DNA from 3 places in the Staphylococcus epidermidis genome. Region 1 is predicted to be linked to each of the others. Evidence: predicted binding sites of a transcription regulator. Region 1 holds the regulator's gene; each other region holds the start of a gene.

Region 1 (10,542 bases):
CATCTAAACTCTTTAGACCCTTTTGCAGCTATATAAGAACCTATGAATATACCTAGTACCAAAAGCACACCCCAATCAATAAATTTTAAATCTCCTGAAATAAGATAATTTACAAGATTTGCAGATGGTGTTGTTATACCTAAGCCACCCATTCTCCCAGTAGATTCACTCATAGGCCAAGCAAGTAGAGCAATAAAACCTATTGCAATGCCAGCAACAAATGGATGATATCTTTTTTCAAATAGGTAATGTCTAATACCACTATATTTTTGTTTAAGTTGGGGCACCATTATTTTAGGTTTTCGAATTGTTTTCACAACTAAAAATATTGTAATTACAGTTAATAACATGACGAGAATCCATTGTGGTATACCTGTTGTACTCGTCATACTTGTGCTGACTTGCGTCGGTTTATTTATTTGATTCATTATTGGAAGAAGTACCCCAGTTTTAGTTACGGCTGAAGTCAATGCATAAAATATTAATGCCACCCAACTTCCAATTAACCCTTCACCAGCCCTATACCAAGTTCCTGTCGCGCATCCTCCAGCTAATACTATCCCTATTCCAAAAACGAAGGATCCCAAAATAGTTCCTATAACTGGAAATGTTTCTGCTGGAACCTCTATAATATTTAAGTTCTTTAGAATAAGTAAACCAATACTTTGGACTGTAATAGCAATAAGCAATGCATAAAACATTTTGTTACTCTTTTGAACGTACATATCTCTAAATCCACCAGCTAAACAAAATCTTGTTCTCTGCATTACAAATCCTAGCAATATGCCAACGACTAATCCGCTTATAATTGTCCACACCATTTTATCACCTTTTCCGATATAAATACTAAGGTATTATAGTAGAAAGGACTATATTTTGCAAATTCTTAATTTTATTTATTATGTTTTAATATAAATATTTTGTGAGTTTGATTAAGTCACTCTTAGATAAGTTACTAAATTTATACCACTCCTGGTCAGAATAATAAATAAACAATTTATTTCCTAATAACCCTTTCGATATTCTATACCGCACAATGCTAGAGAGTTCGAATTGAATATTGAATGGATTATTGTTTTGACTATATGCCTTAAACTCCAACTTATTTTCATGTATTAACAATATACCGGGAACTGTCATTATTCTGGGAATATGTGATTTGAAATTACAATTTATTTCTTGAGTCATTTGTTTCAATCTCCCATTACAATAAATATCAACTTACAATTTTTGTTAAAAAGTTTCGTATTTATAATCTATTGTAACTGTTTAATATAAAAAAAGCACTCTCACTTCTCACTTGAGAGTACTATGTTAATGTGATTTTTATTAATTATTTACTATAATTTTTCATGAAGAACAATAATGATTGTAACTCTATACCAAAATCAATATGATGTACTTGGACATCTTGGGGTGTTTTAATTCGACGTGGCGTAAAGTTTAGTATACCTTTAACACCGGCTTTAACAAGTTCATCAGCTACTTGTTGTGCCACATTATCTGGTGTTGTTAAAATGACTACATCAATATCTTCTGATTCTAATGTCGTTTTGATATCATCACTATGTTTTACCACAACGTCACCGATATTCTCACCTATAATATCTGGTCTAATATCAAAAGCTTCAGTAATTGTCATCTCATCATGTATTGAAAAGTTATATGTAAGTAATGCACGCCCTAAATTACCGATACCTATAATGGCAATTTTAATTTGATCGCTCTCACTTAATTCTGATTTAAAGAATTCAAGCATACTATCTATATTATATCCATATCCTTTTTTTCCTAATTCACCAAAGTATGAAAAGTCTCTTCTTATTGTAGCTGAATCAATTTGTAGTGCTTCACTTATTGTTTTAGAATTAACACGATCTATACCTTTACCTTTCAAAATACTGACCAATCGGTAATATAAAGGTAGACGTTTTAACGTAGCGCGAGGAATTTTAAAATCATCTGGCATATATCTAACCCCCCTTTTTCGCGTATATTATGCATGTATCATTAAAATCAGTAAATGAGTTAAAACATATGTGGAATGTCATCTCATAATACAAATAATTGTCTACAACGAATACTTAAACATTATACATTATTAATTTTTAAAAATAAATATCCTAGTTTCATGTGTTCTATGAATACTGTAGAATAGAAGTAATTGAGTTTAACATCATTTCAAGATAACGTACGCAATTTATTTTTCTATTTAAAATTCGATAATATAGAATTAACAAAAATTTAAATATTCAAAAACAAATACTTTATATATAGTTTAAACCTATTTCAAATACATAGAAAGGTGAGAATCGAATGATACTTTTACAACTTAATGACATCTCCAAATCGTTCGATGGTGAAGATATCTTCACAGATGTTAATTTTGAGGTGAAAACTGGCGAAAGAATCGGCGTAGTAGGCCGTAATGGAGCTGGTAAATCGACATTAATGAAAATCATAGCAGGTGTGGAAAATTACGATAGTGGTCGAATATCAAAAATCAAAAATTTGACAATGAGTTATTTAACTCAGCAAATGACACTCAATTCAGAAGCTACTGTCTTTGAAGAAATGTCTAAGCCTTTTGAACATATAAAGAAAATTGAAAATTTAATTAAGGATGAAACCGATTGGCTTGCACGAAATGGACAAGATTATGAATCCGATGAATATCAATCACATATTGAAAAATATGAAACTTTAACGAATCGTTATGAGCAATTAGATGGTTATCAATATGAGAGTAAAATTAAAACAGTCCTGCACGGGCTTAACTTTACAGAAAGCGATTTCAACAAGCCTATTAATGATTTTAGTGGTGGTCAAAAAACACGTCTTTCTCTTGCTCAAATGTTACTTAAAGAACCCGATTTACTCCTTCTTGATGAACCAACTAACCATCTAGACATGGAAACAACCAAGTGGTTAGAGGATTACTTAAAGTACTTTAAAGGGGCAATTGTAATTATCAGTCATGATAGATATTTTTTAGATAAAATTGTAACTCAAGTTTATGATGTTGCTCTAGGAAATGTAAAACACTATGTAGGAAACTATGAGCAATTTATAAAGCAACGTAATCAGTATTACGAAAAACGCATGCAAGAATTTGAAAAGCAACAAGAAGAAATCAAGCGTTTAGAAACCTTTGTAGAAAAAAATATTACTCGTGCATCTACAAGCGGCATGGCTAAGAGTAGACGTAAAACATTGGAAAAAATGGAACGTATTGATAAACCTATGATAGATGCTAGAAGTGCAAATATACAATTTGGCTTCGACCGTAATACTGGTAATGATGTGATGCACATTCATGATTTAAAAATTGGTTACGACTCACCTATTACACTACCTATAAACCTCGAAATCTTTAAAGGGGATCATATAGCTATCATTGGTCCAAATGGTGTTGGTAAAACAACATTGATAAAAACAATTGCTGAAAAACAACATAAACTAGGTGGTCAAATTATCTTTGGTGCTAATTTACAAATTGGTTACTATGATCAAAAACAAGCTGAATTTAAATCAAATAAAACCATTCTCGATTATGTTTGGGATCAATATCCACATATGAATGAAAAAGATGTACGGGCAGTATTAGGGCGTTTCTTGTTCGTTCAAGAAGACGTAAAAAAAATTATCAATGACTTATCCGGCGGCGAAAAGGCACGATTACAATTAGCACTTTTAATGTTACAACGTGATAATGTTCTTATCTTAGATGAACCGACTAACCATTTAGATATTGATTCTAAAGAAATGCTTGAACAAGCATTGAAAGATTTTGAAGGCACAATTATTTTTGTATCACATGATCGTTATTTTATTAACCAACTTGCAAATAAAGTTTTTGATTTAAACATTAATGGTGGCCAAATGTATTTGGGAGATTATCAGTATTATATTGAGAAAACTGAAGAAGCTGCAGCTATCAAAGCACATGAAACAATAACTCAAAATAATTTTGAAAATAAAGAGATAAATCAAGACGCAAATACTTCAACCTATATCAGTCAAAAGCAACAAAAAAGACAACAACGTAAATTAGAAAGACAAATTGAACATTGTGAAAGACAAATCGAAGAATTAGAAGCACAAATATCACATATCGACGAACAGTTAACACAACCTGAAGTATTTAACGACCCTCTAAAAGCTAGTAAATTTGCCAATCAAAAATCCGATACCGAACAAAAATTAGAACAAATAATGTTGGAATGGGAAAAATTACAAGAAAAGCTCTAATTTCCAACATAATGACAAGACACCTGAAAGTTGAATATATGACTTTTCAGTGTCTTTTAGTATTTTTTTACACAAATATTATTAACAGCTTGAATTACTTTCATAATCACTATCCACAGAGTTACCCTACTTATCCACAAGTAAATTAACACTTTTTCTTTTTTAATTTTACTTATTTATTTACATATCCACAAACAACTTCACTACTTACCCACAACTTACTCACATTTTGTTGATAAGTACGCACGTTCCCTATTGACAACTTATTTTCTATTTTCAATTGTTTACGTTATTCATTTATGAAATAATTTATTAAGAAAGAAAAAGGAGAACTAAACTTCATGACGAACAATCAAACCTTAGTACTGATTATATTAACTTTCATCATCCTAATTACACTTGTAAATGTAATTATCTCTATTATAGAGAGGCGTAAACAGATTGCTAAAATAAATACTTTATGGGATAACAAATTAAAATTAGAAAGTTTTATACGTCCTAATTCACGATTCGATGCCCAATATCACGCTTACCGCGATCATTACAATGAGCAGTCATTTATCGACGATAAGACTTGGTCAGACCTAAATATGGATACGTTATTTCATAAAATTAATTTTAATTTCACTGCAATTGGTGAAATGCGACTATATGCAACTTTAAGAGGTATGTTTAAGGTAAATCAAACCTCATTGATAAACATGTTTAAAGAAAATAAAGTATTTCGTTTAAATGTATCTTACATTCTTTCTAAAATTGGTAAAAATGTATACCCTTTGTTTCCAGATCAAATGTTACCCACTAAGCGAAATATTTTATTAATGTTTTGTCCGTTGTTACCATTTATCGGGTTCGCATTCATTTTTTTAATTCCTTCAAAAGGTATATTAATATGTCTTACTTTTATGATTTTAAATGCAATATTATCTTTCAAACTAAAAAAATCTTATGACCAAGATTTAAAATCAATTTTTTATACTGCTAATGTTATAAAGCAAAGTCAAGCTTTAAGTAAGATTGAGAGCACGCCCGCGATAAGTGTTGATTTTACTCATTTTAAAGCTTCACGCCGTTTTAGTGGTTTATTAGCTAGAGTAGAATCACAAGATATGGCGAGTAGCATAATCATGTTTATTAAATTAGTATTCATGATAGATTATGTTTTATTTCATTTAATACAACGCAGCTACTTTAAGTATCAAGAAGAAGTTATGACATGTTATGACTACATAAGCATATTAGATAATCATTACTCTATAGCTATGTATCAACATACTTTGACACATTATTGTTATCCTAAAATCAATCACAATATTAATGGTCTTCAAATGAAATCAATCATTCATCCTCTACTAGATGAAGAAAATGCGATTGCTAACACAATTGACATTTCAAATCATATATTGCTCACAGGCTCTAATGCATCAGGAAAATCTACATTTATGAAAGCAGTTGCACTAAATTTGATTTTAGCTCAATCGATACAAACTGCAACAGCTCACTCATTTATTTATCAACCTGGCTATGTAATGACATCAATGGCAAATGCGGATGACGTTTTAAGTGGTGACAGTTATTTCATGTCAGAACTTAAGTCTATTCGTAGATTATTTAACACTCATCAGTGCAATAAGATATATTGTTTTATAGATGAAATTTTTAAAGGAACGAATACAACTGAACGTATTGCGGCTTCTGAATCAGTATTATCGTATTTAGATAATCAAAAAGCATATCAGGTTATCGCTGCGACACATGATGTTGAATTATCAACATTATTAGAAAATACATATAATAATTATCATTTTAATGAATCAATTCAAGAAAATAGCATATTTTTCGATTACAAAATTAAACCAGGTAAAGCCAATACACGTAATGCAATTGAATTACTACGCATTACGCAGTTTCCTATCGATATTTATCAGCGTGCTCAACAAAATATTCGAAACCTCTAGAATTAATTAGTTTAATATTTATAAAAAAGTTAAGCGCCTATCTAAAAGTAGTTACTCTTAGATAGGCGCTTTGAAATATTATTTAAACAGAAAAAGTTTCAATATCAATATTATTTTGTCCATTTAAAGCTAAATCGCCACGCAAACCAGCTTGATATAAATAATATCCAGCAGCACCAATCATCGCTGCATTATCAGTGCAAAGAACAGGACTTGGAATAGTAAGGTGTATACCCTCTTTTTTACATGCTTCACTTAGTGCATTTCTTAATCCTTTATTACTAGCAACACCACCTGCAACAATTAAGCGATTAACATTATAAGTTTTACAAGCATGAATAGCTTTATAGGTTAAAACTTCTACAACACTATTTTGGAAACTCGTTGCAACATCTTCAGCTACAATTTCAATATTTTTCTGTCTTAAATTATGCAGTTTATTTATTACAGCACTTTTAAGACCACTAAAACTAAAATCATAACTATCTTTTTCGAGCCAAACTCTTGGAAAATCATATACATCTTTACCTTTAGCTGCTAATCGATCAATATGCGGTCCACCAGGATAAGGAAGATTGATTGTTCGAGCAACTTTATCATAAGCTTCTCCTACTGCATCATCTCTCGTTTCACCAATCACTTCGAAATCTAAATGATTTTTCATATATACTAGTTCAGTATGACCACCAGATACAATCAATGACATTAGTGGAAACGTTAATGGTTGTTCTAAGTGATTGGCATAAATATGACCAGCAATATGATGTACTGGAATAATAGGCTTATCATAAGCAAATGCCAAAGCTTTAGCCGCATTAATACCAATCAATAAAGCTCCTATTAATCCTGGGCCTTGTGTTACTGCAATAGCGTCAATGTCTTCCATTTTCACTTTTGCACTCACTAACGATTCATCTATAGTTGCTGTTATTCCTTCAACATGATGTCTACTAGCAACTTCAGGTACAACACCACCAAAACGTTTGTGACTATCTATTTGACTTAAAACAGTATTAGATAAAAGTTCAGTGCCATTCTTTATTACACTTACACTCGTTTCATCACAACTTGTTTCAATTGCTAAGATTAATTTATTATTTGTCATTTCAAATTCACCCACATGACTAATGCGTCCTCGCCTTCTCCATAATAATTCTTTCTTTTTCCACCATTTTGGAATCCCAAATTCCTATAAACATGTTGTGCAACATCATTATCTATTCTTACTTCTAAACTCATCACATCACAAGAAAAACGTGCATAGTTCATTGCATATTTAAGTAAAAGTTGCCCAAGACCATAGCCTCTAAATGCCTTTGATATAGCTATCGTTGTAATTTGTGCTTGATCAACGACTAACCATAAACCAACATATCCAATTATTTTGTCACTAAATTCTATAACAAAATATGTAGCAAATTCGTTGTTTTCTATTTCATGATAAAATGCATCGATTGACCACGAACTGTGTGAGAAACTATTTCTTTCTATATCAAAAACTTTAGGAACATCTTCCACACTCATTTTCCTAATATTCAATTGTTCTCTTGTTGGTTTAACCAATTTCGTTCCGCCTCTGATAATTTATGATATTTAGGAGTAAATGAATGTATATTTTCTGGTTTTTGGATTAATTGCTTCATACTTGAAGCTTGTGGTAACTGTTCTACGATGTCACTGTCTAATAAATGTTTTATTTTTTCGATATGAAATCCTACAAACACATAAGGTTGGTTTAATTGATGAAGTTTTTCAATAAGTTCAAAAATAGGTATATAAGTGTCATCAATAATGGTTATTAATTCATTGTCCTGATATTGATAAACACCTGCATAAACTGCTTCTCTTCTAGCATCAAAAATGGGTACTAACAACTTCGTACTGTCTTTTACTGTGCTAGCAAGTGCTTTAAGTGATGAGACACCATATAAGTTAGTGTTTAATGCATACGCTAATGTTTTAGCAACAGTAACCCCTATTCTAAGACCGGTATATGAACCTGGACCTTCCGCTACCACGATATCAGTTATTTCTGTTTTATTTATTTTACTTTCTGTAAGAATTTCTGCTATTTCGGGCATGAGTTGCACTGAATGATTCTTTTTGATATCAGTTGTTTTTTCAGCAATCACTTCATTATCTTTCATAATAGCTACTGATAAAGGTTGGTTTGACGTATCAATTAGAAGATAGTTCATTCAAAATTGCCTCCTTTACTAATGCATAATGTTGCCCATGTGTTTCAATGGATACTTGTCTCTCATTCGCATCTTTGACACTTATATTAATAGTTAAGTGATTAGGAGGAAGGAAATCTTTGATAAATTTACTCCACTCTATAACTATGATAGCATTGTCTTCAAAATATTCATCGAAACCTAAATCATCTTCCTCACCTTCAAGTCGATAACAGTCCATATGATGTAATCGTATGCTTGAACCTGTATAAGATTTGATTATATTAAATGTTGGTGAGTTTATCGTTCTTTTAACACCTAACGCTTTTCCTATAAATTGCGTTAATGTAGTTTTCCCTGCTCCTAGGTCACCATTTAATAAAATCAAGTCCTTAGCACTTAAATGTTTTACAAGTATTTGAGCAAATTTATCCATTTCATTTAAATTGTGAATAGTTATCAATTTTTACTCTCCTATATATGATTATTTAAAATCAAATTATCTCTATATTTAAAGATATATAAACATTTCTACATGGTTTATTAACTTATTCATTGTAACAAATTTTAATTCAAATTTCTTCGTAAAATATTTAAGCTTGTCCTCTATAAATTTTTAGAAAATTCTAAATTTATTATTGACACAATTCACCACATGTAGTAAATTGAATTTATCAAATTTTAAAACAATTCAAACTATTAAGAATAAATGACCATTCAACGAAAGGAGTATAATAAAATGACTTATCTATCTACGCTAGACCTACCAACAACTCAACATGCTATTATCATTTTATTATACTCGTAAGGACTCGAACTTTAGAAAAGTTTTAACTTCTAAATGTTTAAGTCCTATTTCTAGTTGGATGGGACTTAATAACGTCCCAATATTCATTGGGACGTTTTTTTATTTTCTAAATAATTATATGGGGGAACGATATATGCGAAGTGATATGATCAAAAAAGGAGATCACCAAGCTCCTGCAAGAAGTCTTTTACATGCGACTGGCGCTCTTAAACAACCTACAGATATGAATAAACCTTTCGTAGCAATTTGTAACTCTTATATTGATATTGTTCCTGGGCACGTTCATTTAAGAGAATTAGCAGACATCGCAAAGGAAGCTATTAGAGAAGCAGGTGCTATCCCATTCGAATTTAATACTATTGGTGTTGACGATGGAATCGCTATGGGACATATTGGCATGAGATATTCCTTACCTTCAAGAGAAATTATCGCAGATGCAGCTGAAACAGTTATTAACGCTCATTGGTTTGATGGTGTTTTTTACATTCCTAATTGCGATAAAATTACGCCAGGAATGTTACTCGCAGCTGTTAGAACAAATGTACCAGCTATCTTTTGCTCAGGAGGCCCAATGAAAGCTGGTCTTTCCGCTCAAGGTAAGGCATTGACATTATCTTCAATGTTTGAAGCGGTTGGAGCTTTTAAAGAAGGAACAATCTCAAAAGAAGCATTTTTAGACATGGAGCAAAACGCTTGTCCTACATGTGGTTCGTGCGCCGGTATGTTTACCGCAAACTCAATGAACTGTTTAATGGAAGTTTTAGGTTTAGCCCTACCATATAATGGTACAGCTCTAGCTGTGAGTGACCAACGTCGTGAAATGATTAGACAAGCTGCATTCAGGTTGGTTGAAAATATTAAAAATGATATTAAACCTCGCGATATTATCACACAAGATGCAATTGATGATGCTTTTGCTCTTGATATGGCCATGGGAGGTTCTACTAATACTGTTCTTCATACTCTTGCAATTGCAAATGAAGCAGGTATTGACTACGATTTAGAACGTATTAATGAAATTGCTAAAAAAACACCTTACCTTTCTAAAATTGCACCTAGTTCTTCTTATTCTATGCACGATGTTCATGAAGCAGGTGGCGTCCCAGCTATTATAAATGAATTGATGAAAAAGGATGGTACTTTACATCCGGATAGATTAACAGTTACGGGTAAAACCTTGAGAGAAAATAATGAAGGTAAAAACATCAAAAATTTTGATGTTATTCATCCTCTTGAAAACCCTTATGATAAACAAGGTGGATTATCTGTTTTATTCGGAAACCTCGCACCTAAAGGAGCGGTAATCAAGGTCGGTGGAGTTGATCCTTCAATTAAAGTATTTACAGGA
Region 2 (10,542 bases), 260 kb from region 1:
TTTGAAAGTCCATAAAGCATTCTGCTGTTTGAGAAAATACCGCTGTTACATGAAGAGGCAGCAGCTGTTAAAACAACGAAATTAATTATTCCTGCTGCAAACGGTATACCAATTAATGCAAACAATCTAACGAATGGACTATTATCTGGATCTACTTTATCCCATGGAATAATGGACATGATGACTGCTAATGCACCAACATAAAAGATTAAAATTCTAATAGGTACACTATTGATAGCTTTAGGTATAGTTTTTTCTGGATCTTTTGTCTCTCCTGCAGTAACACCAATCATTTCAATACCAACAAATGAGAACAATGCCATTTGGAATGACATAAAGAATCCAGAAGCTCCTTTTGGAAAAATTCCATGTTGATACAAATGAGTTAAACTTGTGTTACCAAATGGTGTCTTGAATGCGAATAAAATCATGATTACACCTATAACGATTAAAGCAATGATTGTAACTATTTTAATGATTGCGAACCAGAATTCAAGCTCACCAAACAACTTTGCACTTAATAAATTGAAAGACATTAGAATAAGTACACAGAATAAAGCACTAATCCAATTAGGTATGTCTGGGAACCAAAAACTTATATATTTGGCAACTGCAGTCACTTCAGCCATACCAGTAATAATCCAACATAGCCAGTAAGTCCAACCCGTTACAAATCCTGCGAACGGTCCTATATATGTGTTGGTCACGTCAGCAAAAGATTTGAAATTCGTATTTTGAATAATAATTTCTCCCAATCCACGCATGAACATAAATAACATGAACCCTATAATAATATAAGTAAGTAATATTGAGGGACCAGTCATTGCGATAGTTTGTCCGGCACCTAGGAACAGACCAGTTCCTATAGCACCTCCGATGGCAATTAATTGAACATGTCTATTGCTCAATTCTCTTTGTAAATTCTCAGCCATAAGACAACTCCCTTACTATAAGATATATATATTATGCACTTATAATGCAATTTATACAATTCTTTTCGAAAAAAAGTGTGAAAATTCACCATAATCATTATTAATATTTATTAATCATTCTTGATAACTAAACGAAAAGACATAAAGAATTGTGATTTCTTAGACGAGATAAGTATTGGAAAACCAGAGTTGTTAAGGGTTTTAGAAGGAAAATATTATAAGTAGCGACTAGACATTTTTCTCGTACTGATATGAGAATGTTTTTAATGTTTCACAAATTGTTTGAATTTAGCTATAATATTTATTGAAAGCCATTTCATAAAGAAACAGTAAAGGGGAAATTTATCATGGCAGAATTAAAAAGAGGTTTAGAAGGGGGTATTGCAGCTGAAACTAAAATTAGCTCGATAATTGACAGTCAGTTAACATATGCGGGCTATGATATTGACGATCTCGCAGAAAACGCGCAATTTGAAGAAATAATTTTTTTACTATGGAATTATAGACTTCCTAATGAAAATGAGTTAAGTGAATTAAAAGAAAAATTATTTGATTATATGACTCTTAATAATAGAGTATACAAGCACTTTGAGGAGTATGTGACGGATCATGTACATCCAATGACTGCTCTACGTACATCAGTATCATATGTAGCTCATTTTGATCCAGAAGCGGAAAATGAATCTGATGAGAATAAATATGATAGAGCTATTCGTATTCAAGCTAAAATCGCTTCTTTAGTAACGGCTTTCGCTAGAGTTAGAGACGGTAAAGAACCTGTCAAACCTAATTCTGAACTTAGTTATGCAGCAAATTTCTTATATATGTTAAGGGGAGAACTACCAACAGAAGTTGAAGTTGAAGCATTTAATAAGGCATTAATTTTACATGCTGATCATGAACTTAACGCATCTGCATTTACGGCACGTTGCGCAGTATCTTCATTATCAGATATGTATTCAGGTGTTGTTGCAGCTATTGGTTCATTAAAAGGACCATTACATGGTGGTGCAAATGAACGAGTGATGTCAATGCTTAAAGAAATAGGAAGCATTGATAATGTAGATCACTATTTAGATGAAAGATTTGCAAATAAAGATAAAATTATGGGCTTTGGTCATCGTGTTTATAAAGATGGTGATCCAAGAGCTAAATATTTAAGAGAAATGAGCCGTAAAATCACTGAAGAAACAGGGCAAAGTGAACTGTTTGAAATGTCATTAGCCATTGAGAAGAGAATGAAAGAAGAAAAAGGACTTATTCCTAATGTCGATTTCTTTAGTGCTACAGTCTATCATAGTATGAATATTCCACATGACTTATTCACACCAATATTTGCAGTAAGTCGTACTTCTGGCTGGATTGCTCATATTTTAGAGCAATATCGAGACAATAGAATTATGCGACCAAGAGCTAAATATATAGGTGAACAAAATCGTAAATATGTGCCTATTGAAGAAAGACCATAAAATAAATTAGTATTATAACTTTAAAATATGGAGGTTAATTGTATGTCTGCAGAAAAAATAACACAGAGTAAAGATGGTTTAAATGTACCTAATGAACCTATTATTCCGTTTATTATTGGTGATGGTATTGGACCAGATATTTGGAAAGCAGCTAGCCGAGTAATCGATGCTGCTGTTGAAAAAGCGTATAATGGAGAAAAACGTATAGAATGGAAAGAAGTCTTAGCAGGTCAAAAAGCTTATGATGAAACTGGAGAATGGTTGCCACAAGAAACGTTAGAAACAATCAAAGAATATTTAATTGCTGTTAAAGGTCCTTTAACAACTCCAATTGGTGGTGGAATTCGTTCATTAAACGTAGCACTGAGACAAGAGTTAGATTTATTCACTTGTTTACGTCCGGTACGTTGGTTCAAAGGCGTTCCTTCACCAGTTAAGCGACCTGAAGATGTTGATATGGTTATTTTCCGTGAAAATACCGAAGATATATATGCAGGGATAGAATTTAAACAAGGTACATCAGAAGTAAAAAAAGTTATAGATTTCTTACAAAATGAAATGGGAGCAACTAATATTCGTTTCCCTGAAACTTCTGGTATTGGTATAAAGCCAGTATCTAAAGAAGGTACAGAACGTCTAGTAAGAGCAGCTATTCAATATGCACTTGATAATAATCGTAAATCAGTAACTTTAGTTCATAAAGGTAATATTATGAAATTTACTGAAGGTTCATTTAAGCAGTGGGGCTATGATTTAGCTCATAATGAATTTGGTGATAAAGTGTTTACATGGCAACAATATGATGAAATTGTTGAACAAAAGGGTAAAGATGCTGCGAATGAAGCACAAAGTAAAGCTGAACAAGAAGGTAAAATTATTATTAAAGACTCTATTGCTGATATCTTCTTACAACAAATATTAACTCGTCCAGCTGAACATGATGTTGTGGCAACTATGAATTTAAATGGTGACTATATCTCTGATGCTCTTGCAGCTCAAGTTGGAGGCATTGGTATTGCGCCTGGTGCTAACATTAACTATGAAACTGGACATGCTATTTTTGAAGCAACACATGGTACTGCACCTAAATATGCTGGTTTAAATAAGGTTAATCCGTCATCAGAAATTTTAAGTTCAGTTTTAATGCTTGAACATTTAGGTTGGCAAGAAGCCGCAGATAAAATCACTGACTCTATTGAGGCAACAATTGCTTCAAAAATCGTAACATATGATTTTGCGCGTCTTATGGATGGTGCAAAAGAAGTTTCAACATCTGATTTTGCTGATGAACTAATTAAGAATATTAGATAATTTTTTAATAACTTTTTATAAAAATTTCAAAGAACCTGAGACATAAAATATTAGTGTCTCAGGTTTTTTTATTAACAATAAATTTAAAATAAACCTATTTCTATCTTATCTTGAACATTCACTCTGCTTAAATTTCATATTTCTTTTATTAAAGTTTCCTTTAAGAAAATATATATTGAAGTTACTATTTCGTATAATTGTTAAGGGTAAATTTATAACTTTTATTAAGATTATGTAAATTTGATGTGTAGCTATATTATTTCTATTTGAATATCAGTTATAATATAAATGTATAAAAAGATTAGGAGGCACACTATGTCACAAAAAATATTAGTGGTTGATGATGAGCAATCCATCGTGACCTTACTAAAATATAATTTAGAAACAGCAGGGTATATAGTCGAAGTCGCTTATGATGGTGAAGAGGCATTGAAAAAAGTTGAAACAGAACAACCGGAACTAATTGTATTAGACGTTATGTTGCCAAAAAAAGATGGTATAGAAGTATGTAAAACAATCAGGTCTGATAAAAATTTAGTACCGATTTTAATGTTGACAGCAAAGGACGATGAATTTGATCGAGTTTTAGGGCTTGAACTAGGTGCTGATGACTATATGACAAAACCATTTTCACCTAGAGAGGTAGTTGCCAGAGTTAAAGCAATATTAAGACGTTCTCAATTTGTAAATGAAATTGAGAAGGAAGATGTTGATGATGAAGATATTATCATTGGTTCAATTAGAATTCGACCTGAATTCTTTGAAGTCTATAAAGAAGATGAATTATTAGAATTGACGCCAAAAGAATTTGAATTGTTATTATATTTAATTGAAAGACAAGGAAGAGTTATTACTCGAGAACATATGTTGAATTCAGTGTGGAATTATGAATTCGCTGGAGATTCTCGAATTGTTGATGTACATATAAGCCACTTAAGAGATAAATTGGAAGAAAATCCTAAGCAACCTAAATTGATAAAGACTGTACGTGGTTTAGGTTATAAACTGGAGAGACCTAAAGCTTAATGTTGAAGTTCCATTTGCGTTTATTACTATTAATTAGTACTATTACAATCATTAGTTTTATTGGTTTAGGCGCTATCATTCACAACACAATTTATCAAACATTAACTAGTAATCAAATTAAAAGCTTAGATAGTGAAGCCCGTAATTATGTTAATCTCTTTAATAATAATAAAGAGAAAGAAATCACTAATATAGCTCATAATGAAAAAAATATCATATTAATAAAAGAAAAAGATAAAGATAAAATTATTTACTCAAGTGGAAATATTAAAGATATTGACCATAGAATTGATAATGAAGCTAATCCTTCGAAATTAATCAATAAAAACACAAAACTCGGTATGCGTTACACCTATAAGAATACAATAGATGATAAAACAATATACATAAGTGGAATTAATAATGAAATTATTGATTTACAAAAGGATTTATGGAAATACTTGTCTATTGTTGGAGTCATTGTATTATTTACGGTCTATTTAGCAAGTAGAAGTATCAATCGAACATATATTAGACCTATCAATGAAGTAACTTATGCTACATCACTTCTAGCAGATGGATATTACCATGTTCGTGTTCCAGAAAGTAATGTGAAGGAAACTAGGGCATTATTTGTGACTACAAATGACTTAGCACGACGATTGCAAAAATTAAACAATAGTCAAAAAATTCAATCCAATAGATTAAAAACTACCTTAGAAAATATACCGAGTTCAGTACTGATGATTGATAAACATGGAGAAATTGTAGTTGCTAATCATGCTTATTATCAGGTGTTTAACCCTGATCAAATGGTAGAAAATAAAAGTTACATTGGTTTCATAGATGATAGTATTGAAAAATTAATTATTGAAAGTTTTAGAACTGAAAAAGTTATCTATGAACAATTAGAAGTTGCTATTAATAACGTACATACTAAATATTTCGATGTATCTTGTATCCCCATTTTAACTAAATCTAAAAAAAATTTACAAGGTATGGTGGTTGTGCTTCATGACATTACTAATTTGCAGAAATTAGAAAACCTTAGAAGGGAATTTGTTGCAAATGTGTCACATGAACTAAAAACACCGATTACTTCAATCAAAGGTTTTGCAGAAACTCTGATTGAAGGTGCTAAAAATGATGAACAATCGCTTGATATGTTTTTAAATATTATTTTAAAAGAATCTAATAGAATAGAGTCATTGGTTACAGACTTATTAGATTTATCACATATAGAACAGCAAAAAGAACTTGAAATAAATTACATGAATTTATCTGAATTAGCTATTAATATAATAGATAATTTGCAAACACAAGCATACAATAAGAGAATCAAAATACAATCTGAAATTGAAAAAGATGTCATCATTGAGGCACATGAAAATAAAATAGCGCAAGTTATTACTAATTTGCTATCAAATGCTATAAATTATTCTTCAGAAGATAATAAGGTAATAGTAAGAGTATATAGAAATGACAATAAAGTTTATTTAGAGATTCAAGATTATGGTATTGGTATAAGTGAAACAGATCAAAAGCGTATATTTGAACGTTTCTATCGTGTAGATAAAGCGAGAAGTAGAGATTCAGGTGGTACAGGACTTGGTCTGTCTATAACAAAACATATTGTTGAAGCACATAATGGTAGAATAGACGTGAAAAGTGCACCTGGCAAAGGTTCGATATTCAAAGTTCTATTTAATGATAATTAAATTTGAGGGCACTACATTGTCGGTACAGACAATGTGGTGTCCTTTGTTGTAGTGATTATTTAGAAATATAATGTTAAGACTTATGCTATTAATTAAAATCAAAATACATCTTGTCATTGACAGACATAAGATGAGTGGAAATTTTTTAAGAAACATTTAACTTAATATTTCTTTAGCATTTATAAGTTAAATATTAGTAATAGCTAATGCGTAGTGAATACTAAACTCGCTTACTCGTTATGTATTTGTATATATGCTAAAATATATGTAAATCTGTTCTGGAGGTTACGTATTTTGAATAAATTAGTATTAATAGATGGTAATAGTCTAAGCTTTAGAGCGTTTTATGCTCTCCCTTTACTTTCAAACCATGCAGGTATTCATACAAATGCAGTTTACGGCTTTGCTATGCTCTTAGAAAAAATAATTAAAGAAGAAAAACCGAATCATTTTTTAGTTGCATTTGATGCAGGTAAAACGACTTTCAGACATTCTAAGTACAGTGAATATAAAGGTGGTCGTCAAAAGACTCCACCTGAATTAAGTGAGCAATTTCCATATATTCGTCAACTTTTAGATGCGTATCATATTAAAAGATATGAACTTGATAATTATGAAGCTGATGACATTATAGGAACATTAAGTAGACAAGCTGATGAAGAAGATTTTGAAACCATTATCATTACAGGTGATAGAGACTTAACTCAATTAGCCACTGATAATGTTACAATATATTATACAAAAAAAGGTGTTACCGACGTTGATCATTATACACCTAAATTTATAGCAGAGAAATATAATGGTTTAGTGCCGAAACAAATTATCGATATGAAAGGTCTAATGGGGGATACCTCTGACAATATTCCTGGCGTTGCTGGTGTCGGCGAAAAGACGGCTATTAAATTACTTAATCAATTTGAGTCAGTAGAAGGGGTCTATGAACATATTGAGGAGGTCACTGCAAAAAAATTAAAAGAAAAACTCATCAATAGTAAAGATGATGCCTTAATGAGTAAAGATTTAGCAACAATCAATGTTCACAGTCCGATTGAAGTATCATTAGAAGATACAAAATTAACTCTACAAGACGACACTACAGAAAAAATTGAACTATTTAAAAAGCTAGAATTTAAACAACTATTAGCAGATATAGACACATCCTCTACGAATGAAGAAGTCATAGATAAAACTTTTGAAATTGAGCAAGACTTTCAAAATGTAGATTTGAATGATTTAAACGAAGCGGTAATACATTTTGAACTCGAAGGCACTAATTATCTTAAAGACACTATTCTCAAGTTTGGTTTTTATACAAATCATCAACATGTAGTGATAAATGCTGAGGATGTAAAGGATTATAAACATTTAGTTCAATGGCTTGAAGATAAAAATACAACTAAAATTGTCTATGATGCAAAAAAAACTTATGTATCTGCTCATCGATTAGGGATTAATATAGAAAATATTGAATTTGATGTTATGTTAGCAAGCTATATTATTGACCCATCACGTTCTATTGATGACGTTAAATCTGTGGTAAGTTTATATGGACAAAATTATGTAAAAGATAATATTACAATATTTGGGAAAGGTAAGAAACATCATATACCTGAAGAACCAATTCTAAACGAACACATTGCCTCTGTGACAGAAGCTATAGCAGCTGTAACTCCAACCATGAAATCACAGTTAGAAGATTATAATCAAATTGAACTGTTGAAAGATTTAGAATTACCATTAGCAAGAATTTTAAGTGAAATGGAAGAAATTGGTATATATACCGATATCAATGATTTGAAAGAAATGGAATTCGAAATTCAAAAAAAATTGGATGTATTAATATCCAATATTCATGAGTCGGCTGGTGAAGCGTTTAATATCAATTCTCCTAAGCAATTAGGTGTTGTTTTATTTGAAACATTACAATTGCCTGTCATTAAGAAGACCAAAACGGGCTATTCAACAGCTGTAGACGTATTAGAAAAACTACAAGGTGAGCATCCTATTATAGATGATATTTTAGAATATAGACAACTTGCTAAGTTGCAATCTACGTATGTAGAGGGATTACAAAAAGTAATAAGCAAAGATCATAGAATTCACACACGTTTTAATCAAACGCTTGCTCAAACTGGTAGATTATCAAGTATAGATCCTAATTTACAAAATATACCTATACGATTAGAAGAAGGAAGAAAGATTAGAAAGGCCTTTAAACCAACTTCTAAAGATAGTGTGATTTTATCTGCTGATTATTCACAAATTGAGTTACGTGTACTTGCTCATATTACGCAAGATGAAAGTTTAAAACATGCATTTATAAACGGACATGATATTCACACTGCAACAGCAATGAAAGTATTTAATGTTGAATCTGACCAGGTTGATAGTTTAATGAGACGTCAAGCAAAAGCTGTTAACTTTGGTATTGTATATGGTATCAGCGATTATGGATTGAGTCAGAGCTTGGGTATTACTAGAAAACAAGCAAAAGCATTTATTGATGATTATTTAGCTAGTTTTCCAGGTGTAAAACAATATATGTCAGACATTGTTAAAGATGCAAAAGCACAAGGTTATGTGGAAACACTACTTCATCGTCGTCGATACATTCCTGATATAACAAGTAGAAACTTTAATTTAAGAAGTTTTGCAGAAAGAACAGCAATGAATACACCCATACAAGGTAGTGCAGCTGACATAATAAAATTAGCAATGGTTAAATTCAGTGAAAAGATTAAAGAAACTAAATATCATGCTAAGTTATTATTACAAGTTCATGATGAACTCATATTTGAAATACCAAAATCAGAAGTAGAAGATTTTAGTAAATTTGTAGAAGAAATTATGGAACAAGCATTAGTGCTCGATGTACCTTTAAAAGTAGATTCGAATTATGGTGCAACATGGTACGATGCTAAATAAAGAAAGGATAATATCATGCCTGAACTACCTGAAGTTGAACATGTTAAAAGAGGTATTGAGCCATTTATAAAAAGTGCAAAAATAGAGAAAGTAACTTTTGCTAAAAATGTAATTAACGGTAAGAATAATAACCGTGAGACGATTATAAAAGGTATGGAATTAGATACTTTTAAAAAACTTACTGAAGGTTATGTTATAAAAAAAGTTGAAAGAAGAAGTAAGTACATTATTTTTTATATAGCGGATCATGACGATGATAGAATCTTAGTTAGTCATTTAGGTATGGCAGGCGGATTCTTTGTTGTTAATAACCTTGATGAGATAAGTACACCGAATTATCGAAAGCATTGGCAAGTCATTTTCGATTTGGATAATAAACAAAAATTAGTCTATTCTGATATCAGACGGTTTGGAGAAATTAGAAATATAGTCAATTTTGATAGTTATCCATCTTTATTAGAAATCGCTCCAGAACCATTTGAAGAGGTGGCATTTGAACACTATTTAGAATGTTTGACAATGAAAAAATATAAGAATAAACCAATAAAACAAACGATTCTTGATCATCGTGTTATAGCAGGAGCTGGAAATATCTATGCCTGTGAAGCTTTATTCAGAGCTGGTATTACTCCGGATAAAATTACTAATTCACTCACTAAACAAGAAAGAAAATCCCTCTTTTATTATGTTCGAGAAGTTTTAGAAGAGGGTATAAAATATGGAGGTACTAGTATTTCAGATTATAGGCATGCAGATGGTAAAACTGGACAAATGCAATTACATTTAAATGTATATAAACAAAAAAAGTGCAAGGTTTGTGGTCATTCGATTGAAACAAAAGTGATAGCTGGTAGAAATAGTCATTTTTGCCCAAACTGTCAGAGATAAAGGAAGAGTGAAATAATGTCTAAAGTGATTGGGATAACTGGTGGTATTGCCACTGGAAAATCAACAGTTTCAGAATTATTAACAGCATATGGGTTTAAAATCGTAGATGCTGATATTGCTTCACGCGAAGCAGTTAAAAAAGGCTCTAAGGGTCTTGAACAAGTTAAAGAGATTTTTGGGGAAGAAGCAATTGACGAAAATGGTGAGATGAATCGTCAATATGTAGGAGAGATAGTTTTTAATCATCCTGACTTACGCGAGGCTCTTAATGAAATAGTTCATCCTATTGTAAGA
Region 3 (10,542 bases), 300 kb from region 1:
AGCAAGATTTATTAATTTGTTAGGTGGAGAAATGTTAAGTTTTTACGATTGGTATGCTGATTTACCACCTGCATCTCCACAAATTTGGGGTGAGCAAACAGACGTGCCAGAATCCAGTGATTGGTACAACGCCTCATACATAATGATGTGGGGATCAAACGTTCCATTAACACGTACACCTGACGCACATTTTATGACTGAAGTTAGATATAAAGGGGCGAAAGTTATTTCAGTAGCACCTGATTATGCTGAGAATGTTAAGTTCGCCGATCATTGGCTTGCACCACATCCGGGGACAGATGCAGCGGTTGCACAAGCAATGACACATGTTATTTTACAGGAATATTATGAAAATCAACCGAATGATATGTTTATTAACTATGCTAAGCAATATTCTGATATGCCGTTTGTCATTATGTTAGATGAAGATGAGAATGGCTATAAAGCAGGTAGATTCTTGCGTGCTTCTGATTTAGGGATGTCAGGTGAAAATAATGAATGGAAGCCAGTTATTCAAGACAAATTGAGCCAACAATTACTTGTTCCTAATGGCACAATGGGGCAACGCTGGGAAGAAGGGAAAAAATGGAATTTGAAACTTGAAACAGAGGATGGTACACCAATTGATCCAATGTTATCAATGGTTGAAAGTGACTATCATGTTGAAACGATTCAATTTCCATATTTTGATAGCAGTGGTGATGGTATCTTTGAGAGACCTATTGCAACGAGAACTATTCAGTTAGCTAACGGAGAAGAAGTTAAAATTGCTACGGTTTATGATTTAATGACGAGTCAATATGGTGTTCAACGTTTTGAACACGAACTAGAAGCTACATCTTATGATGACGCATCTTCTAAATATACTCCCGCTTGGCAAGAACAAATTACAGGTATCAAAAAAGAATTAGTGACGAAAGTGGCAAAAGAATTTGCACAAAATGCTATTGATACTGGTGGACGCTCAATGATTATTATGGGGGCTGGTATCAACCATTGGTTTAACTCCGATACTATTTATCGTTCAATTCTTAACTTAGTACTATTGTGTGGTTGTCAAGGCGTTAACGGTGGTGGTTGGGCACACTATGTAGGACAAGAAAAATGTCGACCAATTGAAGGATGGAATACTATTGCATTCGCTAAAGATTGGCAAGGTCCTCCACGTTTACAAAATGGTACAAGTTGGTTCTATTTCGCTACAGATCAATGGAAGTATGAAGAATCAAATGTAGATAAATTAAAATCACCATTAGCTGAAAATATTAAGCATCAACATCCAGCTGATTACAATGTAACAGCTGCTCGTATGGGCTGGTTGCCTTCATATCCACAGTTTAATAAAAACAGTCTATTATTTGGTGAAGAGGCTAAAGATGAAGGTGATGATTCAAATGAAGCCATCTTACAAAAAGCGATTGAATCAGTTAAAAATAAAGATACACAATTTGCGATAGAAGATCCAGATTTAAGAAAAAACCATCCTAAAACATTATTTGTATGGAGATCTAATTTAATTTCTAGTTCAGCTAAAGGACAAGAATACTTTATGAAGCACTTGTTAGGTGCGCGCTCTGGTTTAATGGCAGAGCCAAATGAAGATGATAAACCAGAGGAAATTAAATGGCGCGAGGATACAGAAGGGAAACTTGATTTATTAGTATCACTTGATTTCAGAATGACTGCGACGCCATTATATTCAGATATCGTTTTACCTGCTGCAACTTGGTATGAAAAACATGATTTATCTTCTACAGACATGCATCCATTTATTCATCCATTTAACCCAGCGATTGACCCATTATGGGAATCGCGTTCGGACTGGGATATTTATAAAACTCTAAGTAAAGCTGTTTCAGAAATGGCGAAAGATTATCTTCCAGGTAAATTTAAAGATGTCGTAACTACACCATTAGGACATGATTCAAAACAAGAAATTTCAACTGAATACGGTATTGTAAAAGATTGGTCTAAAGGAGAAATTGAAGGTGTGCCAGGTAAAACAATGCCTAATTTTTCTATCGTAGAGCGAGACTATACACAAATTTACGATAAATTCGTTACTGTTGGTCCAAAACTAGAAAAAGGGAAAATAGGTGCTCATGGTGTGAGTTATAGCGTTAGTGAAGAGTACGAAGAACTTAAAAGTATAGTTGGAACTTGGAATGATGATAATACTATTTCAGTTAAAAATGATAGACCGAGAATAGATACAGCGAGAAAAGTAGCAGATGTCATTTTGAATATATCCTCTGCTACAAACGGCAAATTATCACAAAAGTCATATGAAGATTTAGAAAATCAAACAGGTATGGAACTTAAAGATATTTCTAAAGAACGTGCTTCTGAAAAGATATCATTCTTAAACATTACTTCTCAACCAAGAGAAGTGATTCCAACTGCAGTATTCCCTGGCTCTAATAAAGATGGAAGACGCTACTCACCGTTTACAACTAATGTTGAACGTTTAGTGCCATTTAGAACACTAACTGGACGTCAAAGTTATTATATAGATCATGAGGTATTCCAACAGTTTGGCGAAAGTTTACCGGTATATAAACCTACTTTACCTCCAATGGTATTTGGTGCTCGTGATAAAAAAGTTAAAGGTGGACAAGATACATTAGTGCTTCGATACCTTACACCTCATGGAAAATGGAATATTCATTCAACTTATCAAGATAATGAACGCATGTTGACGTTGTTTAGAGGTGGACCAGTTGTATGGATTTCAAATGAAGACGCAGCTGACCATGGTATTAATGATAACGACTGGTTAGAAGTATACAACAGAAACGGAGTTGTTACTGCCAGAGCTGTAACATCTCATCGTATGCCTAGAGGCACAATGTTTATGTATCATGCACAAGATAAACATATAGAGACACCTGGTTCTGAAATTACTGATACTCGTGGAGGTTCTCATAATGCACCTACTCGTATTCACTTGAAACCTACTCAATTAGTAGGAGGATATGCACAAATTAGTTATCACTTTAACTATTATGGACCAATTGGAAATCAAAGAGATGAGTATGTAGCTGTTAGAAAAATGAAGGAGGTCAATTGGCTTGAAGATTAAAGCGCAAGTTGCAATGGTATTGAATCTAGACAAATGTATTGGTTGTCATACTTGCAGTGTGACATGTAAAAACACATGGACAAATCGACCTGGTGCAGAATATATGTGGTTTAATAACGTAGAAACAAAACCGGGTGTAGGATATCCAAAAAGATGGGAAGACCAAGGACAATATAAAGGTGGTTGGGTGCTAAATAAAAAAGGAAAGCTTGAATTAAAATCTGGTAACAGATGGTCAAAAATTGCTTTAGGTAAAATCTTCTATAATCCAGACATGCCACTCATTCAAGATTATTATGAACCGTGGACATATAACTATGAACACTTAACCAATGCTAAACAAGGACAGCACTCTCCCGTGGCGACAGCTCACTCTTTAATTTCAGGTGATAGATTGAATCTTAAATGGGGGCCAAACTGGGAAGATGATTTAGCTGGAGGTCACATTACAGGACCAGAGGATCCAAATATTCAGAAAATAGAAGAAGATATTAAATTCCAATTCGATGAGACATTTATGATGTATTTACCAAGACTATGTGAACACTGTTTAAATCCAAGTTGCGTAGCATCTTGTCCATCAGGAGCTATGTATAAACGAGATGAGGATGGTATCGTACTCGTCGATCAAGAAGCCTGTCGAGGTTGGAGATACTGTATGACTGGATGTCCGTATAAAAAAGTATATTTTAACTGGAAAACGAATAAAGCTGAAAAATGTACATTTTGTTTCCCACGAATCGAAGCTGGTATGCCAACTGTTTGTTCCGAAACTTGTACAGGACGTATGAGATATTTAGGTGTTTTATTATATGACGCAGATCGCGTTCAAGAAGCGGCTTCAGCTAAAGATGAAAAAGACTTATACGAAAAACAATTAGACCTATTCCTTGATCCATTTGATGAGGAAGTCATTGCACAAGCTGAAAAAGATGGAATAAATCAAGAATGGATTACAGCAGCTCAAAACTCACCAGTGTATAAATTGGCAATAGAATATAAAATGGCCTTTCCATTGCATCCTGAATTTAGAACTATGCCGATGGTGTGGTATTGTCCACCTTTAAGTCCTATTATGAGTTATTTCGAAGGTGAAAATGCAGGTCAAAATCCAGATATGATTTTCCCAGCTATTGAGGAAATGCGTTTACCTATTCAATACTTAGCAAATTTATTAACTGCTGGCGACACAAAACCTGTTAAAGAGGGCTTACAAAAAATGGCGATGATGAGAAGTTATATGCGTTCTCAAATAACAAACCAACCTTTCGATACTTCTAAATTAGAACGATTAGGACTTACTGAAAGACAGATGACTGAAATGTATCGCTTACTAGGTATTGCTAAATATGAAGATCGTTTTGTTGTGCCTTCTTCCCATAAAGAAACATATTTAGATACTTATAAAGCGCAAGGAAGTCAAGGTTACGGTGGAGAGTACTTTGGCTCTAATTGTGAAGGTTGTGGTGTTGCAGTTCAATCAGGTAAAACTGGACAAGAAATTTATAATGAAAATTTCTATGGAGGGATCTTCCGTGATTAACCTTGAACAATTAAGTCTATACCAAGATAGCTTAGGCTATCTTGGTCAACAAATGAATTTTCCAGAAAAAATGACATTTCATCCAAAAATATTTGAAGAAACTATTTCTAAGTCTCACCCCGGCTACGAAGATTTGCTTGCATATAGAGAAGTCATGATGAATTATACTTTGTCAGAAATTAAAGCTATCTATACAGATACATTTGATTTTAGTAAAAAACACCCACTCTATATGACATTTAATAAATTTGACACGCAAAAGGAACGGGGTCAAATGCTAGCTAAATTAAAGGTTTTATACGAAATGTTTGGACTAAAAATGGTTGATAATGAATTATCTGATTTTCTCCCATTGATGCTACAGTTTTTGCAAGTTGCTGATTTTAAAAATGATAGTCGAGCACAGGAAAACCTTCAACTTGTCATTATGATTATTGAAGATGGTACGTATGAAATGGCAAATACCCTAGCTGAAAACAATAATCCCTATGCATATGTTGTCAGTGCATTAAGAAAAACGTTAAAAGCGTGTATCGTGCCTTTGAAAGAGGTGGAAAATCATGCTTAATCAATTTGTATGGGTTATTTATCCATATTTATGTTTAGCAATATTTGTTATTGGACATATCGCAAGATATAAATATGATCAATTTTCATGGACAGCAAAGTCGAGTGAAATGATTGAAAAGAAACGATTAAAATGGGGAAGTTTACTTTTTCATTTAGGTATTATTCCGGTATTCTTTGGTCATGTTGTGGGATTATTGATTCCCGCTAATTGGTTAGAGGCGATAGGAGTAAATAATCATATCTATCATATAGGTGCAGTTTATATAGGTAGTGTTTTTGGTATAATAACATTAATAGGAATGTTGTTGCTAACTTTAAGACGACTATCCATCAAAAACGTTAGACGATTAAGTTCATTTTCAGATATATTTGTGAATATCGTTTTGTTGATTATTTTAATAATGGGTTGTTATTCTACGCTTGTAACCAATGCGATTCAACCTGAATTTGATTATCGTCAAACCATTGCGATATGGTTTAGACATTTATTCATGTTTTCTCCAAATGCTGACTTAATGTTAAACGTGCCTTGGTCGTTTAAACTGCACATATTATTAGGGTTTACAGTGTTTGCGTGTTGGCCATTTACTCGTTTAGTACATGTTTGGAGTGTACCACTGTCATATATGAACAGAAGATATATTGTTTATCGCAAAAACAAAATTTAATTTATTATGAGGTGAAAGTGTGGAACCAGAATCTTTAAAACATAATCAACATTTACAAATGAATTTAGATAAGTTGAGAGCACAAGAGGGTTATGATTTTGGTGGTATCGCTTTATATGATTATCATCACACTTCATCACCAATTAAATGGCAATATGTTTCAGGTAACACAAATGATAGATATAAACTTATCATTTTGAGAAAGGGTAGAGGGCTTGCTGGAATGGTGATGAAAACCGGTAAGCGTATGGTTATTGCTGATGTAGATACAGCTTTATCTCCAGAAGAGAAAGTTAAATTTCCAATCATTCTTAGTGAGTCATTGACAGCTGTAGTTGCAGTCCCTTTATGGTTAGAAAATTCAATGTATGGCGTTTTATTATTAGGTCAAAGAAATCATCAGCCGTTACCTCAGTCATTGGACCAACTTAATATTGAAAAACAAATCGGTATTTTTACAGAAATAAACTAGGTGGTAAATATGTTGGAGCAAACTGATTTAAGTTTAGAGCAATTACTTAAGAATTATTATGAAACCACGAACGAGAAAATTGTATTTGTTAATAGACAAGGCAAAATTATTGCTATGAATGACGCAGCAAAAGATATTTTAACTGAGGAAGATAATTATAATGCTATGACAAATGCGATTTGTCATCGATGCGAAGGATACTCTAATGAATATGATGTACAATCGTGTAAAGATTGTTTTTTAGAGACAACGCAATTACAACATTCCAATTTCCAAGTATTTATGAAGACAAAAGATAATGAAATTAAGCCTTTTACAGCTATGTATCAAAATATTGATGAACAAAGAGGTATTAGTGCATTTACCTTACAGAATGTGGCGCCTCAGATTGAAAGGCAAGAAAAAATGTATCAACAAAAAATGTTACATCGTTCAATTCAAGCACAAGAAAATGAACGAAAGCGTATTTCTAGAGAATTACATGATAGTGTAATACAGGATATGCTCAATATAGATGTTGAACTAAGGCTTTTGAAGTATAAGCACAGGGATAAGGTGTTAGCTGAAACATCTCAACGTATAGAAGGCTTATTATCACAGCTTATTGATGATATTAGAAATATGTCTGTTGAATTAAGACCTTCTTCTCTCGACGATTTAGGCATTGAAGCAGCTTTTAAATCATATTTTAAACAGTTTGAAGAAAATTATGGTATGCATATTAAATATGATTCGAACATTAAAGGCATGCGTTTTGATAATGAAATTGAAACAGTTGTGTATCGTGTAGTTCAAGAGGGTGTATTTAATGCTCTAAAATATGCTGAGGTTAATGAAATTGAGGTAAGTACGCATAGTGATGGCAAGCAGCTTGTAGCAGAGGTTGTGGATCGAGGTAAAGGGTTTAGTTTAGATCATCACCCTAAAGGCTCTGGACTTGGATTGTACGGAATGAGAGAACGTGCAGAATTAGTTAACGGTCATGTTAATATAGAGACACATATTAATAGAGGTACTATAATTACATTAGATATACCGATTTAAGTTGATGATGTAAGTTGGGGGAATTGAAGTGAAAATAGTTATAGCGGATGACCATGCAGTTGTTAGGACAGGATTTTCAATGATATTAAATTATCAAGAAGATATGGAAGTTGTTGCAACTGCAGCTGACGGGGTTGAAGCTTATCAAAAAGTGTTAGAACATCGACCAGATGTTTTAATTTTAGATTTGAGCATGCCGCCAGGAGAGTCAGGCTTAATCGCAACCAGTAAAATTTCTGAAAGTTTTCCTGATACTAAAATTTTAATACTTACGATGTTTGATGACGAAGAATATTTATTTCATGTGTTAAAAAGTGGTGCTAAAGGATACATTTTAAAAAATTCACCTGATGAGCAATTAATATTGGCCGTACGTACAGTATATCAAGGTGAAACTTATGTTGATATGAAATTGACGACGTCTTTAGTCAATGAGTTTGTCAATCAATCACAAACGGATGAAGTGTCATCATCTTCAGATCCATTTAAAATTTTATCGAAACGAGAGTTAGAAATATTACCTCTTATAGCAAAAGGCTATGGCAATAAAGATATTGCAGAAAAGTTGTTTGTATCGGTGAAAACGGTAGAGGCACATAAAACGCATATTATGACGAAACTAAATTTAAAGAGTAAACCTGAATTAGTTGAATATGCCTTAAAGAAAAAATTATTAGAATTTTAAATGTATATCATGATTGATTATTAGGGCTTACTTAGTCTATGACTAAGTAGTCCTTTTTTTGTACCTTTATATAGGGAAAAATAAAAGTAAAATCAGGGTATGTCCTTATGTTCATATTTTCACAAACATATTAAAATGAATTTGTGATTGGTACTTTGTTTATAATTTTGTTTTATATTATTAATTTTGACCTCTTATTAAGCTCTCACAAAGTACCAATACACCTTATAATTAAATCAGATGAAGGTGAATTAAAATGAACATGAAAAAGGGTGTTTCTCAGCTTACGTTACAGACATTGAGTTTGGTCGCAGGCTTTATGGCATGGAGTATCATTTCTCCATTAATGCCATTTATTTCACAAGATGTTGATATTTCTCCAGGACAAATATCTGTCATTTTAGCTATTCCTGTTATTTTAGGTTCTGTACTACGTGTACCATTTGGGTACTTAACTAACATTGTAGGAGCGAAATGGGTGTTTTTCTGGAGTTTTATTGTACTATTACTTCCAATTTTTCTTTTAGGTCAAGCTCAATCACCCGGTATGCTAATGTTATCAGGATTCTTTCTAGGAATTGGTGGCGCAATTTTTTCAGTAGGTGTTACTTCAGTACCTAAATACTTTTCAAAAGACAAAGTTGGTTTAGCAAATGGTATATATGGTGTAGGTAATATTGGTACTGCAGTTTCATCATTTTGTGCCCCAGTGTTAGCAGGTGCAATTGGCTGGCAAAATACAGTTCGTAGTTATTTAATTATTCTAAGTATATTTGCAATTTTAATGTTTTTTTTAGGAGATAAAAATGAGCCGAAAGTGAAGATTCCTTTGATGGCTCAAGTCAAAGACCTATCTAAGAATTATAAGTTGTATTATTTAAGTTTGTGGTATTTTATTACTTTTGGAGCTTTTGTGGCTTTTGGGATTTTTTTACCGAACTTTCTAGTTGATCATTTTAGTATTGATAAAGTGGATGCAGGTATTCGTTCAGGTATATTTATAGCACTAGCGACGTTCTTAAGACCGGTTGGTGGTGTTATAGGTGATAAATTTAATGCAGTACAAGCGCTTATCATCGACTTCGTGATAATGATTATTGGTGCGCTTATATTAAGCTTATCTAGTCATATTGTTCTGTTTACGATAGGCTGTTTAGCAATTAGTATCTGTGCAGGTATAGGTAATGGTTTAATATTTAAATTAGTACCTTCATACTTTTCTAAAGAAGCAGGTTCAGCGAATGGTATTGTATCCATGATGGGAGGACTAGGCGGTTTCTTCCCACCACTGGTGATTACTTTTGTAACGAGTATCACTGGTTCAAGTCATCTCGCTTTCTTCTTCTTGGCTATATTTGGTGTAATTGCTCTTATTACAATGATTCATTTAAATAAAAAAGAAAAAGCTATTCGTATATAAATAAAAATTGTGTCCTAAGGTGAGCATTAAAGTGTGTTCAAATTAGGGCACATTTTTGTTTAATATCAAAATAAAATATTCAAAAAATTTTGCTATTTTTCGTTTCATTAAAATGAAATAACTAACAGTCAGTTTTCATACACATACTGAACCAAAGACTATCAATGAATTAGGAAACAATCATCCTTTCAAGACATTGGCAGTCGATAGATCATTTTAAAAAATACGTATATCTTAATGTTTTAACATAATTCCATGTTGTCATATATGTGAATAACTGATTTTACAATCACACCCTCTACTTTCATTAAAATAGCTATACAATTGCTTCTTTCAACCTCCATTATATGAAGGGAAACAAACAACACACATCTTGATAGTCTATTTAAATACCACCTTAATTCACATTTTTAGATGTTAAAATGGATAATTATTAAAATATCTATAATCATTCATTAATGGTCTTTACAATGCTTGTAATTAATAGAGTATAGATAAAGTGATGTAACTTGCAAAAAAAGAGGTATTTAGATAAGTTTAGTAGGAATTAGGTGCAAAAAAATATACTGACTGTACGAGAGAATAAGACAAAAGCTTACTTTAGACATACTATTACTATTAAATTGTATCGCTATTGCTAAAGTTGAAAGTTTTGTTGTATTTGTATTTAAAAAGCTTACTTTTGTCTCTAGTCTCTATAAGTATCACTTTTCCACTGTTTTATCAAAATTTTTCGTTACAAAATTTTGCAAGTCTTCAACTAAATTTTGGGTTTCTTCTTGAGTAATATTAAATTCATTAAAAACACTTTGTGAAATATCAGATAGAACATTTTGAATATCCTTGCCACGTTCTGTTAAAGAAATTTGAAGGTTCCGTTCATCTTGTTCTTCACGAGTTCGAATGACATAATTCTTTTTCTCTAATTTTTTTAATAATGGTGTCAGCGTGCCAGAATCCAAGAAGACTCTTTCGCCTAGTTTTTTAATGTTAAGTTTCTCATCATCTTCTATCGCCATTAATACAATATAACCTGTGTATGTAAGACCATACTCTTT

Evidence for each region. Region 1 encodes Rex, which represses fermentation and respiration genes when NADH is low (regulators of the CRP and FNR family bind a similar motif). Its sites were predicted from a motif close to TTGTGAAATATTTCACAA; they were not measured.
Region 2: a site for Rex is predicted at 1,192-1,209, ahead of FNL83_RS05635 (citrate synthase). Genes of this name have one in related genera too.
Region 3: a site for Rex is predicted at 8,172-8,189, ahead of FNL83_RS02630 (nitrate/nitrite transporter). Genes of this name have one in related genera too.

The regions. Positions count from the first base shown of each region.
Region 1 covers NZ_AP019721.1:865,578-876,119, reverse strand. The annotation lists gene FNL83_RS04300 (YeeE/YedE family protein) at 1-821, opposite strand, end outside; gene FNL83_RS04295 (hypothetical protein) at 907-1,188, opposite strand; gene FNL83_RS04290 (redox-sensing transcriptional repressor Rex) at 1,334-1,969, opposite strand; gene FNL83_RS04285 (ABC-F family ATP-binding cassette domain-containing protein) at 2,317-4,251, shown strand; gene FNL83_RS04280 (MutS-related protein) at 4,593-6,209, shown strand; gene tsaD (tRNA (adenosine(37)-N6)-threonylcarbamoyltransferase complex transferase subunit TsaD) at 6,292-7,314, opposite strand; gene rimI (ribosomal protein S18-alanine N-acetyltransferase) at 7,311-7,772, opposite strand; gene tsaB (tRNA (adenosine(37)-N6)-threonylcarbamoyltransferase complex dimerization subunit type 1 TsaB) at 7,745-8,407, opposite strand; gene tsaE (tRNA (adenosine(37)-N6)-threonylcarbamoyltransferase complex ATPase subunit type 1 TsaE) at 8,388-8,849, opposite strand; gene ilvD (dihydroxy-acid dehydratase) at 9,328-10,542, shown strand, end outside.
Region 2 covers NZ_AP019721.1:1,129,374-1,139,915, forward strand. The annotation lists gene FNL83_RS05630 (amino acid permease) at 1-932, opposite strand, end outside; gene FNL83_RS05635 (citrate synthase) at 1,280-2,401, shown strand; gene icd (NADP-dependent isocitrate dehydrogenase) at 2,444-3,712, shown strand; gene FNL83_RS05645 (response regulator transcription factor) at 4,028-4,738, shown strand; gene pnpS (two-component system histidine kinase PnpS) at 4,738-6,435, shown strand; gene polA (DNA polymerase I) at 6,730-9,360, shown strand; gene mutM (bifunctional DNA-formamidopyrimidine glycosylase/DNA-(apurinic or apyrimidinic site) lyase) at 9,376-10,248, shown strand; gene coaE (dephospho-CoA kinase) at 10,264-10,542, shown strand, end outside.
Region 3 covers NZ_AP019721.1:560,887-571,428, forward strand. The annotation lists gene FNL83_RS02595 (nitrate reductase subunit alpha) at 1-3,082, shown strand, start outside; gene narH (nitrate reductase subunit beta) at 3,072-4,625, shown strand; gene narJ (nitrate reductase molybdenum cofactor assembly chaperone) at 4,618-5,193, shown strand; gene narI (respiratory nitrate reductase subunit gamma) at 5,186-5,863, shown strand; gene nreA (nitrate respiration regulation accessory nitrate sensor NreA) at 5,883-6,335, shown strand; gene FNL83_RS02620 (sensor histidine kinase) at 6,345-7,379, shown strand; gene nreC (nitrate respiration regulation response regulator NreC) at 7,408-8,064, shown strand; gene FNL83_RS02630 (nitrate/nitrite transporter) at 8,321-9,484, shown strand; gene FNL83_RS02635 (MarR family winged helix-turn-helix transcriptional regulator) at 10,189-10,542, opposite strand, start outside.